One region of the Acidaminobacter sp. QWL-03 genome, then DNA from elsewhere that is predicted to be linked to it. Evidence: riboswitches for the same ligand, from Rfam matches in the RefSeq annotation. Region 1 holds a riboswitch; the other holds the start of a gene.

The links. A riboswitch is a leader RNA that binds a small molecule or an ion and turns the genes downstream of it on or off. The one in region 1 is predicted to bind FMN.
Region 2: linked by a shared signal. The riboswitch ahead of AC4PHM_RS15555 (ECF transporter S component) and the one ahead of ribD (bifunctional diaminohydroxyphosphoribosylaminopyrimidine deaminase/5-amino-6-(5-phosphoribosylamino)uracil reductase RibD) in region 1 are both predicted to bind FMN.

The regions. Positions count from the first base shown of each region.
Region 1 covers NZ_CM178752.1:469,846-477,611, reverse strand. The annotation lists gene AC4PHM_RS02075 (bifunctional 3,4-dihydroxy-2-butanone-4-phosphate synthase/GTP cyclohydrolase II) at 1-487, opposite strand, end outside; gene AC4PHM_RS02070 (riboflavin synthase) at 588-1,232, opposite strand; gene ribD (bifunctional diaminohydroxyphosphoribosylaminopyrimidine deaminase/5-amino-6-(5-phosphoribosylamino)uracil reductase RibD) at 1,265-2,368, opposite strand; FMN riboswitch at 2,539-2,656, opposite strand; gene aroF (3-deoxy-7-phosphoheptulonate synthase) at 3,299-4,399, shown strand; gene AC4PHM_RS02055 (prephenate dehydrogenase/arogenate dehydrogenase family protein) at 4,383-5,555, shown strand; gene aroA (3-phosphoshikimate 1-carboxyvinyltransferase) at 5,924-7,186, shown strand; gene AC4PHM_RS02045 (bifunctional chorismate mutase/prephenate dehydratase) at 7,284-7,766, shown strand, end outside.
Region 2 covers NZ_CM178752.1:3,364,659-3,372,424, forward strand. The annotation lists gene AC4PHM_RS15540 (carbohydrate-binding domain-containing protein) at 1-783, shown strand, start outside; gene AC4PHM_RS15545 (2Fe-2S iron-sulfur cluster-binding protein) at 937-1,203, opposite strand; gene AC4PHM_RS15550 (QueT transporter family protein) at 1,341-1,829, shown strand; FMN riboswitch at 1,922-2,036, shown strand; gene AC4PHM_RS15555 (ECF transporter S component) at 2,230-2,829, shown strand; gene AC4PHM_RS15560 (BaiN/RdsA family NAD(P)/FAD-dependent oxidoreductase) at 2,839-4,080, shown strand; gene AC4PHM_RS15565 (FeoA family protein) at 4,372-4,599, shown strand; gene feoB (ferrous iron transport protein B) at 4,603-6,582, shown strand; gene AC4PHM_RS15575 (hypothetical protein) at 6,673-6,855, shown strand; gene AC4PHM_RS15580 (GNAT family N-acetyltransferase) at 6,981-7,505, opposite strand; gene AC4PHM_RS15585 (sensor histidine kinase) at 7,704-7,766, shown strand, end outside.

The sequences.
Region 1 (7,766 bases):
CACAGATGACGCCCGCCGGCTTAAAGCCCGCCAGCTTCGCCAGATCGACGGCGGCCTCCGTATGGCCGGCCCGTCGCAGCACGCCGCCCTCCTTGGCCACCAGCGGAAAGATGTGCCCCGGCCGCATGAAATCCACCGGCTTCGCGTCCTCCTCCAGAAGGTGCTGAATCGTCATAGCCCGCTCCCCGGCAGAAATGCCCGTGGTGCAGCGCATGGAGTCCACCGACACCGTAAATGCCGTCTGTTTCGGATCTGTGTTTCGGTCGATCATGTCATAAATGCCCAGCGCGTTCAGGCGCTCCCTGAGCATGGGCACGCAAATCAGTCCCCGCCCGTGCTTGGCCATGAAGTTGATGGCCTCCGGCGTCGCCTTTTCGGCGGCCATGAGCAGATCCCCTTCGTTTTCCCTGTCCTCATCGTCCACTACGACGATCATTTCCCCGGCCTTCAAGGCCTCTATTGCTTCTTCAATTGAACAAAATCCCATTGGTAGGACACCTCCCGTTTTCAATCGGTTATAAAACTAAGACATTTTTTTGCCGATGGTCACTTAACTGCCACCATCGGCCAAAGCTTCTATAAAGATGCTAGGCAAATCCATTCTCTTTCAGAAAATCCATGGTCATTGGACTCTTCTTCTCCGGCGCGAACTGCAGCAGCCTTTCAACGTATTTACCCACCAGATCGCACTCAAGGTTCACCTCGTCGCCAACCCGCTTCCGCAGGAGGATTGTCTCATCCTTGGTCACCGGAATGATCGACACGCTGAACGCCACGCCCTCAAGCTGCGCCACCGTCAGGCTGGTGCCGTCCATGGCTATGGACCCCTTTTGAATGATGTAGCGCAGCAGCGCTTCAGGCGGCTCCACCGTCATCCAGGTGGCGTTGCCCTCCTGCCGCAGCGCCCGAATCACGCCCACACCGTCAATGTGCCCGGAGACCATATGCCCGCCGAAGCGGCCGTTTGCGCTCATGGCCCGCTCCAGGTTCACCGGGCTCCCCTTTTTCAGCGCACCAAGGTTCGAATATCGCAGCGTCTCCGGCATAACATCCGCCGTAAACGTGTCCTTCGTGAAGCGCACCACCGTCAGGCACACACCGTTGGTGCTGATGCTGTCCCCATTTCTCACGTCCCCGAGCACCTTTGACGCCCGCACGGTCAGCTGCGCTGCCGGCCCCGACCGTTCAATCCCTTCGACAACGCCTATCTCTTCAATGATGCCAGTAAACATCTTCCATTACCCCTTTTTGTTTTTGCCGATGGTCACTCAATCCACGCCTCCACCAGCAGGTCGTCACCCATTTCGACTGCCTTCATCCCTTTCAGGCGAACCGCACTCTCGAGAGCCTCTATACCGCTGCCGCCCACCGGGGTCGGTGCATTCTGCCCTCCCAGAATCTTGGGCGCTATAAACATCAGAACTTTGTCCACGATTTTGCTTTCCAGCGCTGAGGCATTCAGCGTCGCGCCACCTTCCAGAAGCAGACTGTCAATGCCCTGCTCGCCCAGGACAAACATGAGATAATCCAGATCGACTTTACCGTCTTTTTGAGGTGCAATGATCAGCTTCACATTGGGCATGGCCTGCAGCGCAGTGGCTTTGGCCGGGTCCGCGAGATCCGTTGTGGCGATCAGGGTTGGCGCCTCTGAGTCAAGATGAAGTATTTTCGCGTTCAGGGGGATCTTCAAGGTCGAGTCGACGACGACCCGCACCGGATCCCTGCCCTCGCTTTTTTCCAGCCGCGTGGTCAGCATAGGGTCATCCTTCAGCACCGTGCCAATGCCCACCATAATGCCCTTTAGTTCATGTCTCAGCTGATGAACGTAAGCCCTGGCGGCTTCCGACGTGATCCACTTGGATTCACCTGTGACCGTGGCAATTTTCCCATCCAGGGTCATGGCAGCCTTCATGACGCAGAAAGGCTTTTTAGTGGTGATGTATTTGATGAAGACTTCATTGAGGGCTTTGGCTTCGTTTTCCAGGAGTCCAACTTCGACCTCGATGCCCTGCTTCCTCAGCATTTGAATGCCTCTTCCGGCGACGAGGGGATTTGGATCCTCCATGGCAATGTAGACTTTAGTGAAACGGTTCTCAATGAGCTTTAAGGCACAAGGCGGCGTTTTGCCATAATGGGAGCACGGTTCCAAAGTGACATAAATCTCAGCGCCTTCTACCGACTCGGACGCATTCTCAATGGCGTTCACCTCGGCGTGAGGTCCGCCATAGTTCGCATGGTAGCCTTCACCAATGACCCGGCCCTCTTTAACGATGACCGCTCCTACCAAAGGATTTGGACTGGTCTTTCCTGAGCCGAGTTTAGCCAGTTCCAGCGCGCGCTGCATGTGTTGAATGTGATAGGCGTTCATCCATGGTCCCTCCTCTTCTGATGAAAGGAAATTGGGGTCGATAGGCGCTTGCCGCAGATACCAATTTCCTTCCTTTTTTTTAAAAATAAAAAACCCTGAAGCGTCGTTCTTCAGGGTTTGACCATACAGCTTTGATCCAGGGTGCGCAGAAAAAGCACCATAGATAAAAAACCAATCTTCTTCCATCCAGACTTTACTGTCGGTTCTGGAATTGCACCAGATCAACCGCGGGAGCGGCTCGTGGACTGTACCACCGGTCGGGAATTTCACCCTGCCCTGAAGATGTTATGAAATTACTATTATGATAATATGAATCCAGCGCCATGTCAAACCTTTATCTGGTTCGAATTTGATTTCACGAACATTAACAAGTCAGTGCGGGCACATTGTTCTTACATAAATACTTTATAAAATTTTATGGTACATTCCCCGCCTCATTTGCGAAAGCTTTGGCTTTTTTTCAGGAATTTTCTGAATTCGTGTTGACATCTGTTTCGTCAGGGTTTACACTGAGAAAAATTATTCAAAGGCGCGGCCGGTTTTTGCAAAGGCAAACGGACGCCTCAATCAATTCAAGGAATGGGTGGTTTGAGATGACACTGGTCCAACGTACGCTTAAACTGACAGCTGAATATTTTGGTTACTTTAGCTGGAGCTTTTACTTTTATGGCTTCGGCTTTTTGGCGTACGGCAAATCGGATAGAACCTCAAATTGCTTAAAGATCGGACTAAGGGCTGTGGCCTGATGTGCCGGCGAGTGACTTAGACCTGGATTGGACAGGGCGTCTCTTTAAGTAAAGAGGCGCTCTGTTTTTTTATACTCGAAAGGAGGTGGTGGCATGAGCGAGGATGGCTTTTATGGTTATTGGGGCTTAAACCTGACCATCGGCAAAAACAAAAAAACTTATAAAACCTTAGGAGGCCAATATTATGATTATCACGCTCAAAACGACCACCACTCACGAAGAATGCGAACACATTATGGACGTCATCCGGCAGTACGGATTAGAAGTTGAACTCGCACAGCGCGGCAATGACAGAGAGCTCCGACTCACAGGCGACATAAACCGCCTGGACTTCTCGGTGATCTCCTTCCACCCCCATGTCAAAGACATGAAGCGCATCAAATCGTCTTACAAGCTGGCCAGCAGGGAATTTCACCCGGAGGACACGGTGGTTGAGGTTGGCGGACTTCGCATAGGCGGCGGTGAATTGACCGTCATGGCCGGGCCCTGTTCCATTGAGAGCCGGGAACAGATTGATATCATTGCTGGCGCGGTTCGAAATGCTGGCACCGCGATCCTGAGAGGCGGCGCGTTCAAGCCCCGCACCTCCCCTTACAGCTTCCAGGGCCTTGGCGAACTGGGGCTTAAGCTGATGAAGGACGCAGGGGCGGCGAACGGCATGCCCATCGTCACCGAAGTTATGTGCACGGAGGAGTTTGATCTGGTCGAGGCTTACACGGACATTCTGCAGATTGGCGCCAGGAACATGCAGAACTTCTCCCTCCTGAAGCGTGCCGGGCGTTCTAAGAAGCCGGTGCTGCTCAAGCGCGGCATGTCGTCAACTATCGAGGACCTCCTCATGAGCGCGGAATACATATTGGCAAATGGCAATCCAAACGTGATTTTGTGCGAGCGCGGCATCCGGACCTTTGAGCCGCACATGCGCAACACTCTGGACCTGTCCGTGGTCACGGCCATCAAGACCCTGAGCCACCTTCCAATTATTGTGGATCCGAGCCACGCCACAGGGCGGCGTGACATGGTGGGGCCGCTGTCTAAGGCTGCTGTCGCAGTAGGTGCCGATGGTCTCATGATCGAAGTCCATCACGAGCCGGAAAAAGCCCTTTCCGACGGACCGCAGTCTCTCCGGCCGCGGGAGTTCGAAATCCTGATGCACCAGCTCAATCAGATTCACAATCTATGCAGACTGCAGGATCAGATCTACAATGAGAAGGAAGAAGTCAAGGAAGTCAAATTGATAAAACTTGAGGAAACGGTGGGGTTACGACATGCGAACATCGGATAGTGATGAGGTTCCGTTTTTTAATAGCATCAGCATTGTGGGCCTGGGGCTGATTGGCGGGTCTCTCGCCAAGGCGCTTCGTCTCAAAGGGTTTCTGGGGGAATTGAACGGTTTTGATCCGGATCCCCAGACCCTGGTCCAGGCGAGGCAGTCAGGCTTGTTTTCGACAGTGGCGGCTGCACCATCAAAGATCGGTGCCGACTTAGAAAACGCCGGCAATGCAACCTCCGAACTCATCGTCATAGCAGTCCCTCTGGGCAAAGTCAGGGAAGCCATGGTCAGTGCTTTGCCGCTGATCGGCTCCGGTACTGTGGTCATGGACGTGGGCAGCGTTAAAGGCACCGTTCACGAAACGGCTGTGGATATCCTGACCGGGACAGGCGCCATCTTCGTGGGCGGCCACCCTATGGCGGGCTCTGAAAAAGGCGGTTTCAATGCCGGATCGCCTATATTGTTTGAAAACGCTTACTTTTTCCTGACACCGGATACGCATTTTGAGGGTCTGGTTCGCGGGGTACAGCCGGTGGATCTGCTGAAGCAGATGATCTTGAAGCTGGGCGCACTTCCGGTGATTACCGAACCAAAGGCACACGACGCTCTAACGGCGCGACTCAGCCACCTGCCGCATCTCACCGCTTCTATCCTGGTTGAAGTCTTTGCCGCCTCCCTGCCGACGGATCAGCTGAAGTTCGCTGGCGGCGGATTCAGGGATACCACCCGGATCGCCATGGGTGATCCGGCGCTGTGGCGGGACATTTTCGTCCACAACCGCTCGGAAGTTATTTCGAGTATTGACACTTTGGTAGACGGTCTGATGCGGTTCAGGAAGAACCTGCAAGACGTCGAGGACCAAGCCATTGTTGACACGCTGGGCGAGGCTCAGCGCCTTCGCTCAGGACTTATCACAATCCGCCCGAGCGAAGAGGTGTCGCTTTATCCCCTCCGACTCGAACTCGAAGACCGGCCGGGGATCCTGGCAGAAGTCACCAAACTTCTTGCAGACCATCAGCTCGATATCAAGGACCTCGCCCTGGATCACTCGAGAGAAAATCAGCGCGGCGCCTTCACCCTCAGCTTTGCTTCAAATGCCGATCGCTTGACGGCTGCGTCGCTGCTTAAGGCGTCGGGGATAGGGATTGGGGTTGTCGATACAGACTAAGGCGCATGCCATATATTACAATTTCATGATCGTCCGCGAAGGCTAACAGACGTGCATCCGCGAAGGCTAACAGACGTGCATCCGCGAAGGCTAACAGACGTGCACAAACAGAGAGAATACCGAGCTGAAGAGAGCTTGCTCTCTGAAGTACGGGATTGTCGCTGTTTGTATAGGGCGCAGCCCGTGACTGAAGCGAAGCGGAGCGGAGCGAGGTGCACGTCAGGCAGCCGAAGGTGTACATTTCTCAACTAGGGCGCAGCGCAGCGGCACGCCTTGTATTACAATTTCATTACAGCACCAGGTCTCGAGTTCATCTCCGCACCTGACCCCAAACCAACCCCAAATTAACTCTCAAAGGAGCCCATCCCATGATCAGACGAATAGAACCTGCAAAACTAAGCGGCACCCTCAGGATCCCACCATCGAAAAGCCTCAGCCATCGCGCAGTCCTGGCAGCGGCACTGGCAGAGGGAGAAAGCGTCATTGAGAACCTCATCTTCTCCGAGGACATCATCGCTACCACAGAAGCGGTCAGAGCCCTGGGCGTCGAAGCCATCCAGGAGGGCGACAAGCTCACCATCCGCAGAAGCGGCACGCTGAAAGCGCCAACCGAGCCCCTCCACTGCAACGAGTCCGGTTCAACCCTCCGCTTCCTGATCCCATTTGCGGGCCTCTTCGACGCCCCGGTGGTCTTCACCGGCGAAGGCAAGCTGACCACCCGTCCACTGGATCCTTACTTCGACCTTTTCGACCGTCAAGGCATAAGCTACGACTACCCGGGACAGCTGCCTCTGACCGTTCACGGCAAACTGAAGGCTGGAACTTTCGAAATGCCGGGCCACATCAGCTCCCAGTTCGTCACCGGCCTCCTGTACGTCCTCCCGCTCCTGGACGGCGACTCCGAAATCATCCTGACCTCGCCCCTTGAGTCCAGAGACTACGTGACCCTCACTCTCCAAATCCTTAAAATCTTCGGGATCCAGGTCGAGACCGTCACACCGGAGCACTACAAAATCAAAGGCAATCAATCCTTCAAGCCCGCAAGCTACCGCGTGGAAGGCGACTACTCCCAGGCGGCCTTCTGGATCGCCGGTGGCCTCATGGGCGACGGCCTCATCCTGAAAGATCTCTCTGAACACTCCGAGCAGGGCGACCAGCGCATCCTCCAAATCGTCCGGGACATGGGCGGCAAACTGGAATGGAAGGACGGCGACCTGATCGTCCACCCTTCAAAAACTCATGGCGCTGTCATCGATGCCTCCCAGTGCCCTGACCTGGTCCCAATTTGCGCCACCCTGGCCGCGGTCAGCGCGGGCCAGACCCACGTCATCAACGCCGCTCGCGTTCGCCTGAAGGAATCCGACCGTCTCCTGGCCATCCGCACAGAGCTTAACAAGCTCGGTGCCAACATCACCGAAGAGCCGGAAGGCCTCATCATTGAAGGCGTTGAGGGCTTCACCGGCGGTCAGACTGAAGGCTGGAACGACCACCGCATCGTCATGAGCCTCGCCATAGCCTCCGCCAAAGCCAGCGGAATCATTGAAATCGAAGGCAGCGGTGCCGTCAAAAAATCCTACCCGCACTTCTTCGAAGATTTTGCCGGAATCGGCGGCAAAGTTTCAAAAGCCTAATAAAAAGCAAACAACCAAAAGCCAAAATCTCTGCCGATGGTACACAACGACCACCCAGCCACACACATACCGACAAGACTCGAAGGGAGCCATTTCCATGCACTTATTAGACAACTACCGAAATGAAATCGATCAGCTCGACGACAAACTGGTCGAGCTCCTGGAGCGCCGCATGACCATCGTTGAAGAAATTGGCAATATCAAAAAAGAAATAGGCATGCGCGTCTACGACCCCGAGCGGGAAAAAAAGCTCCTCGCTCGTCTCTCCTCACAAATCAAACACCCGGACCACCAAACGCGCATTCTCAGCATCATGAAAACCATCCTGGCTTCCAGCCGCGCCCTGCAGGACAGCCATCTCGAAGATGTCCTGCCACAGCACTTCCCACACAGCGAGCATCGCACCGCAGGCTACGCCGGCATCCCGGGCTCCTACGGCGAAACGGCAACCCTCAAATACTTCGGACACAACAAGGATTATCGTGCCTACGCAACCTTTCACGAGGTCTGTGACGCCGTCCTCTCCGGCGAGCTCGACTACGGCGTCCTTCCGGCGGAGAACTCCACTACAGGGGCCATC
Region 2 (7,766 bases), 710 kb from region 1:
GATGGTCTCCAGGCCGAAACCGCGCTGGTCATTGAAGACGGCGACTTCGATATTGAGTCCGGCGACGATGGGATCCACGCGGATGTTTCCGTGCTGGTCCTGGGCGGCGACCTTGAGGTGTTGAAGAGCTACGAGGGCCTTGAGAGTGCGGAGGTCACGATCCAAGGCGGCAAGATCAGCCTTGTCTCGAGTGACGATGGCATCAACACCTCCGGTGAAAAAGGCTTATCCCTCGAGGGCGGCTTTGTCTCTGTCAATGCGGAGGGCGACGGCATTGACCTTAACGGCAGCGGTGCCATGAGCGGCGGCACTCTGCTGGTGCACGGCCCGACGAACAGCGGCAATGGCGCCATGGACTACAACGGTGACTTTATCCAGAGCGGCGGACTGCTGATCGCGGCGGGCAGCTCCGGAATGGCCCAGGGACCAAGCGCGAGCTCGACCGAGCTCTCAGTTCAGATCTTCCTGACGAGTCAGGCAGCAGGGTCGCTGGTCAGGGTAGAGGCTGAAGATGGAAAAGTTATAGCGGCTTTCAGGCCGGTTAAGGCCTTCTCGTCGCTGGTGGTGGCATCCCCTGAGTTTGTTTCCGGTGAGACTTATCTCGTCTATGTCGGTGGGAGCACCACGGGGGAAGAGGCGGATGGCCTGGTCACGGGCGGAGCGTTTACAGGTGGAACGGAGGCGGTGAGCTTTGAGATCTCCGGATCGGTGACCCAGGCAGTCCAGGAAGGCGCAAGCGCTGGCGGCGGCATGAGAGGAGGGATGAAACGGCCGGGGAACTAGGTTTCAAGTCAGTGACGCGGACAAGTTTCAAACTGGTACCAGAGCTTGTCGTCGCAGGCATTGCAATTAGAGGATTTTCAACCAAACATCCAACAAAAAAGCGCCCTCCGCGGGCGCTTTCCTTTTATGAAGTTCTTTTTACAGCGTCTCATCCTACTCCACCTTAAACGACACATCCCCTTTGGGGATGACCTGGCAGGCGAGCCTGACGCCATCCTCCAAATCTTTCTTCTTCAATTTCTTATCTTCTTCTTTGGTTGGCTTATTGACCTCTCCGGAGAGGATCGTCACCGTGCATTTGCCGCACTTGCCCTTGCCTCCGCAGGAATCCGGAATGTCGAGCCCCATCTTCTGAGAGAGCGACAACAAATCCTTTTCTTTATCGTCTTTATACTTGAGCACACAGCTGAGTTTACTCATGATGAAACGCCCCTTTCACTGACTTATAGACTACGTAATTTAATTTTACCCGTTTAGGTCCTTTGTTAATCTACTATTCGTTGACAGTCCTCTGGGTCTGTGCTATGGTCATATGTGTAAAAAAAGAGGTGATTAAAATGAAAAGAAGAAGTATGGCCCGCAAAATCGTTGTGACAGGTATTGTCGCAGCGCTATACGCGGCTTTGACCATAGGCCTGGCACCAATCAGCTACGGCGGTGTGCAGTTCAGAATCTCGGAAGTCATGACGCTGCTGGCGTTTATCAACCCAATGTATATAGGCGGACTGACCCTGGGGTGCTTCCTCGCGAACCTCGCAAGTCCTCTGGGCATTGTGGACGTGATCTTCGGAACGCTGGCAACCTTCCTAAGTGTGTTCATGATGTCGAAATCGAACAATATATTCACCGCGTCCCTTTGGCCGGTGCTGTTTAATGGCGTGATCATCGGCATAGAGCTTTGGGCGGTCTTTAAGCTCCCGCTCATTCTCACCATGCTGCAGGTGGCGCTTGGGGAATTTGTCGTCGTATCACTCCTCGGCGTTCTGGTCTTCCGCTATGGGATTCTCTACAATACGCAGTTGATGGACATACTCAACCAGCGATAGACTTTAACCGCGGACCAAGCTGAGAAAGTTTACAAAGACCTGACTATTGACGCGCCGAATTCCTAGTGTTATAGTCATATTGAACTGAATACAAACATCTTCAGGGCAGGGTGCAAGTCCCTACCGGCGGTATAGCCCGCGAGCCGAAAGGCTGATCCAGTTGAATTCTGGAGCCGACAGTTAAAGTCTGGATGAAAGAAGAGTTTTCTTTGTTTTTTGACCCCTGGAGTTTTTTGCTGCCGGGGTTTTTTTATTCTCCCAAAGTGATTGGACCAAGGTCAAAGCCGAGCTACGCGGCAATCGTTCATTTGCTTGCGCCGGCCACACACCACTTAACCTGCAGCACCCGTTGCCATTCCACCCGCCAACATCCCACTAATTCTATCAGGAGGTCTCCACTATGAATCTCAGAAAATCCATTACCATTGCCCTCATGGGCGTCTTGTCCTTCATTATTATGTTCCTCGAATTCCCACTTCCCATCTTCCCGGAATTTATGAAAATTGACCTTTCCGACATCCCGAGTATTATTGTGGGCTTCGCTTTCGGACCGCTTTCAGGCGTCGCCGTTGAACTCGTCAAGAACATTCTCCACCTCATGAGAACCACGACCGGCGGCGTCGGCGAGCTCGCTAACTTTATTGTAGGCTCAGCCTTTATCATCCCGGCGGCGCTGATCTACAGAAAGCGCCAAACCATGCCGGCCATGATCACGGGCTTTGTCCTCGGCACAGTCAGCATGTCGCTGGTGGGCGCCATAGCCAACTACTACATTCTGATTCCATTCTATCAGAACTTTATGCCCCTCGACGCCATCATAGGCATGGCAGCCGCTGTCAACGCCCTGGTCGTGGACCTGAAGTCCTACATTCTCTATGTCGTCATTCCTTTTAACGCAATCAAAGGCATTGTCATCAGTATTCTGACAGCTTTGGTTTACAAACGCGTCTCTTCTGTAGTGCTGAAAAATATCTCCGACCAAAAATGGGCCAGCAGGTAGTCCCCCCAGATGACGCTGACTTATGACTGGATCGTCATAGGCGCGGGCGCCGCAGGTTTGTTCGCGGCAGCTCGCGCAGCTGACGCGGCAGCGCCCCCATCCGTACTGGTTCTGGAACGCGGGACGCGCGCGGGACGGAAAGTGCTGATCTCCGGCGCCGGACAGTGCAACTTTACCCATGCCGAAAGCGTGGCAGACATGGTCCGCCACTACGGCGACAAGAAGAATTTCGTGAGACATGCCATAGGCAAGCTTGACGCTGAGGCCTTGATCCAATATTTTGATGCGCTTGGGCTTCCAAGCGTCGTCCGCCCGGACGGCAAAGTCTTCCCGGCGTCCTTTGCTGCTGCGGATCTCGTCGAAGCGCTGCTCCAAGAGGCGAAGCGCCGTGGCGTCCGCTTCGAATTCAACCAGTTCGTTGAAAAGATTATGCCGATGGTCGAGGGCGGCTTCCAAGTCGCCTGCGGGGATCAGACCTACCGCGCCCACAAAGTGCTTTTGGCATGCGGTGGCAGCTCCTACCCCATGACCGGTTCTGACGGCGCCGGACTTCGACTGGCAGCCGGCCTTGGACTGGAGACAGTCCCGCAGCGGCCAGCGCTGGCACCTGTCTATCACAATGATCGTGCTCTGCACAAGCTCGCAGGTGTCGTGCTCCCGGGAGCGACGTTTAAATATCGGGATTCAGAGGGCGTCCGTCCGTTGACGGGAGATCTCCTCTTCACCCATACAGGCCTCAGCGGTCCGGGAATTTTAGACGGATCCCGCTGGATGAAAGCCGGCGGACTCCTGGAGCTCAGTTTCACAGCCCTTGACGCCGCGGCCTTCGAGCAAGCTCTTCTTGAAGCGGCTTCAACTCATGGCACCAGGCAGCTCAGCACCGTGATTCGTGGGCTGGTACTGGCCAGATCCCTTTCGGAGTTGATCGAGGGTTATTTGGGTGAAGAAGCGTGCAAGACCACTATGGCAAGTTTATCTAAAGCTATGCGTCAGCAGGTGGTGAAGCTGGCCACGGCCTATGAAGTCAGAATCACTGCCATGGGTGCCCTGAGAAGTGCCATGGCGACTGCCGGAGGGATATCCAACCGGGAAGTGGTCGGCCGCACCATGATGGCCAAGCGACTGCCGGGCCTCTATTTGGCAGGCGAAATGCTGGATGTGGACGGCGATACCGGCGGCTATAACCTGCACTGGGCGTTTGCCTCGGCGGCCCTCGCCGTAGCCTCGGGTAACGACACCGTTGTAAAATGAATACAATCCAATGCGCTTTAGTATGTCCTCGATGTTCAGAGGGGGTGCTGGAGCGCTTTGTATTTTCAATGGTTTCGGGTAGATCCCCTCGACATAGGGGATGTATCTGAGTTTTCTGTCTATGAAATAGTTACAAACGAAAATTCATGCCAATCGTTAAAATATTGATGAATCAATTGACAACCTCTATCAACTGGAGTAAAATGATATTGCAAATGATAATTGTTATCAAATGAAAACAATTGGTGATTTTACTTATATTTTACATAGGTTGCGCTAGGAGGCACAGTTATGTCACTCATTGATGCAAAAAAAGGACAGTGCGTTATTCTTGAAAACATTGAGTACGGACATAAAGTCAAAAAGAAACTTCAGGATATGGGTCTGACCCCGGGTGTCCGTCTCTGTGTGGTCTCCTCGGGATTATTTGGACCAATGATCGTCGACGTCCGTGGATCCAGGGTCGCCCTTGGCCGCGGCATTTTAGGAAAAATCACAGTCAGAAACGCGGAGGCTTAATTCATGGATATTTTTAAGATCGCTTTGGCGGGCAACCCCAACAGCGGAAAGACGACTTTATTCAACGCCCTGACCGGGAGCAACCATTATGTGGGGAACTGGGCGGGCGTCACAGTGGAAAAGCGCGAAGGGCGCATGCAGCACGCGGAGCATATCATGGATATTGTCGATTTGCCCGGCATTTACAGCCTTTCGCCCTACACCCTTGAAGAAAAAATCTCACGTGATTACATCCAAAATGAAAATCCGGATGTCGTGCTCAACATTATTGACGCGACTGCCCTGGAGCGCAACCTGTACCTGACCCTCCAGCTGATCGAGCTGGGCAGGCCCGTGGTGGTGGCGCTGAACATGATGGACGAGGCGGAAAAGAAAAATATTCAGCTTGACCTCGAGGGTCTATCGGCAGCGCTTGGCGTGCCGGTGGTGCCCATAGTCGCCCTCCGCAAACGCGGCCTGCCGGAACTGCTGGAGTCCGTGGTCACTGCCCATCACACCAAGTCTACATATAAACCTCGTCGGTTCAACTACGGCGAAGAGGTCGAGGCTTTCGTCCGGGAAGTTGAGCTGAAGCTGCCCAAGTCTCTCAAGGCGGATCACGACCCGCGCTGGATTGCCCTTAAGCTGTTTGAGCACGACATTGAAGTGCAGAAGCTCGTCAGCCCGCTCAAATTCGACAGCGGTCACGACAGTCCCGACCGCATGGCAGATCTCCGTTACAGGGTGATTGGGGAGATGATCAGCGGCACGGCGTCCCTTGAGGCGATTGCCTTTGATCCGCTCACAGACCGGATTGACAGGGTGCTTCTCAATCCGTTTCTGGGCCTTCCGATCTTTGGCCTCGTCATGTGGCTCATGTTTTATCTGACGTTTAATTTGGGCGGCGTGTTCGCTGACTTGATTGATGTGTTCTTCGCGGAGCATCTCTCTTCATGGGTAACAGCCGGCCTTGAATTCCTGCAGGTGGCGCCATGGCTGGTGTCCCTGGTTGTCGACGGCGTCATAGGCGGCGTGGGCGGCGTGCTTACCTTCGTCCCTAATATCGCCATAGTCTTCGTGATGATTTCGTTGTTGGAAGACACGGGTTATATGGCTCGGGCGGCTTATCTGATGGACCACTGGATGACCAAGGTGGGCCTCAACGGCAAAACCTTTATCCCGATGGTCTTGGGCTTCGGCTGCAACGTGCCGGCCATTATGGGCACGCGCACCATTGAGAATGAAAATGACCGCCTGATCGCGATCCTGATCAATCCGTTCATGTCCTGCGGCGCGCGGTTCCCGGTTTATGTCCTGTTTGCGTCGGTGTTCTTCCCGGGTAATGAGACTGCAGTCACGTTTTCCCTCTACATTTTGGGTATTTTCATGGCCATGGCCTTTGCCATGATCTTCAGAAAGACGCTGTTTAAGGGTGAGCAAAGTCCGTTTATTATGGAACTGCCGCCTTACCGTTTCCCTAAGCCCGGGGATCTTGGCATTCACGTCTGGGAAAAGGTTCGGGGTTATCTGATCAAAGCGGGTACGGTCATCTTTGGTGCCAGCGTCGTGCTTTGGTTCGTTTTGAACTTCAACTTCAGCGGCCAGGTTCCGATCACGGAGAGCTTTGGCGCGACCATCGGCCACTTTATTGCACCGTTCTTTGGGCCGCTTGGCTTTGGGACTTGGCAAAACGCACTGTCCCTGGTTTCGGGCATCATTGCAAAGGAAATTGTTGTGGCGAATACGGCCATTTTGTATGGGCTATCTGAAACCGCCGGGGTCGCGGAGTTTGGGCCGGTGCTGTCACAGGCGTTTACACAGGTATCGGCATATGCCTTCATGGTCTTTGTCCTGCTTTATACGCCTTGTGTTGGTGTTATTGGCGTCATCAAGCGCGAGACGAACTCCTGGAAGTGGACGGGGTTCTCGGTCCTTTATCAGCTGGTCGTGGCCTGGATCGTGGCATTTGTCGTCTACCGGATCGGACTGTTGTTCTTTGGCTAAATATGACATTGCGTTATTGGTCAGGTGCCCGCTGAAGCAGTTTAAGTGCGGGATCGGGAGCGCTGGCTTTATGGGAAGGAGAGGTTTCAAATGGGTGGAGTTTCAACCTTTATCATTGCGGCTTTGATCATTGGGCCGGGGCTGTTCTTTTTGGCCAGGGCGCTTAAGCGCGAAGCTGTGGACGGCAAGTGCCCGAGCTGCTCGCATAAGGATGGCTGCGGGACCTGCGCCAGCAGTTCCATCGTGAATTTTAAGAGTTCAAACGGTAAATAAGTGGCGCGGCTGATGTGTCTCGAATGAGTCACTAATGAGTGTCAGATGAGTGTTAAATAAGTCCCAAATAAAAAAGACCACGTGTGTGGTCCTTTTTATTTGGGATTTTATGCGTGTGACGAACCCTACATTTCTGAGGGGCGTTCAATGACATAAGAGTGAACGTCCGCTTCGTAAAAGCGTCTTGGGTCGGTCAGGTGCATGCCGATTTTCTCCAGGAATCGTTTTGACGCCCCGTGTTCAGGTCTGGAGGCCGCCACGATGCGCTTCAGGTCCAGGACCTCAAAGCCGTAGCGGATCAGGGCGGCCCCGATTTCTGCCGCGAAACCCTGGTTCCAGTAGGTCTTTTGAAAACGCATGCTCATTTCAATTTCTTTGGAGTGGTCGACGTGCTTGAGGCCCGCCCAGCCCACGAAAGCGCCGTTGTCCTTGAGGACGACGACCCAAATGCCAAGACCAGGGTGTTTTTTGTAGTACTGGCGCTGGCGCTTGACCGCTTTCTCGCAGTCTGAAAAACTGACTTCTACACCAGGGTAGGAGATGGCATGGCTCATGACTTCCGGATCATTTTCGAGCACAAAGAGCTCTTCGGCGTCTTCCTCGATGAATTCCCTAAGCAACAATCTTTCGGTTTCCAGGATCCTTTGCATGGTCGCCCTCCTCTCCGTCAGATAAGTTCATTCGCGTTACACTTTTACCCAAAGTTGGCGTGGGATAACGCGGTATTTAAAACTAGGTGAACTGGGTGTGGTGAAACCAGGTGTCTGACACCCAGTTCCACCTCTTCTTCCCGCTCTTTTATCAAAGTGTTATAATGTATCCATTAGAAGTTGGGGAGGCTGGCGGCTGTGAGTTTTTGGATTTCCAAGGTGCTTTTGGGGACTTTACTTATAGCAGGACAAATTTTTGAA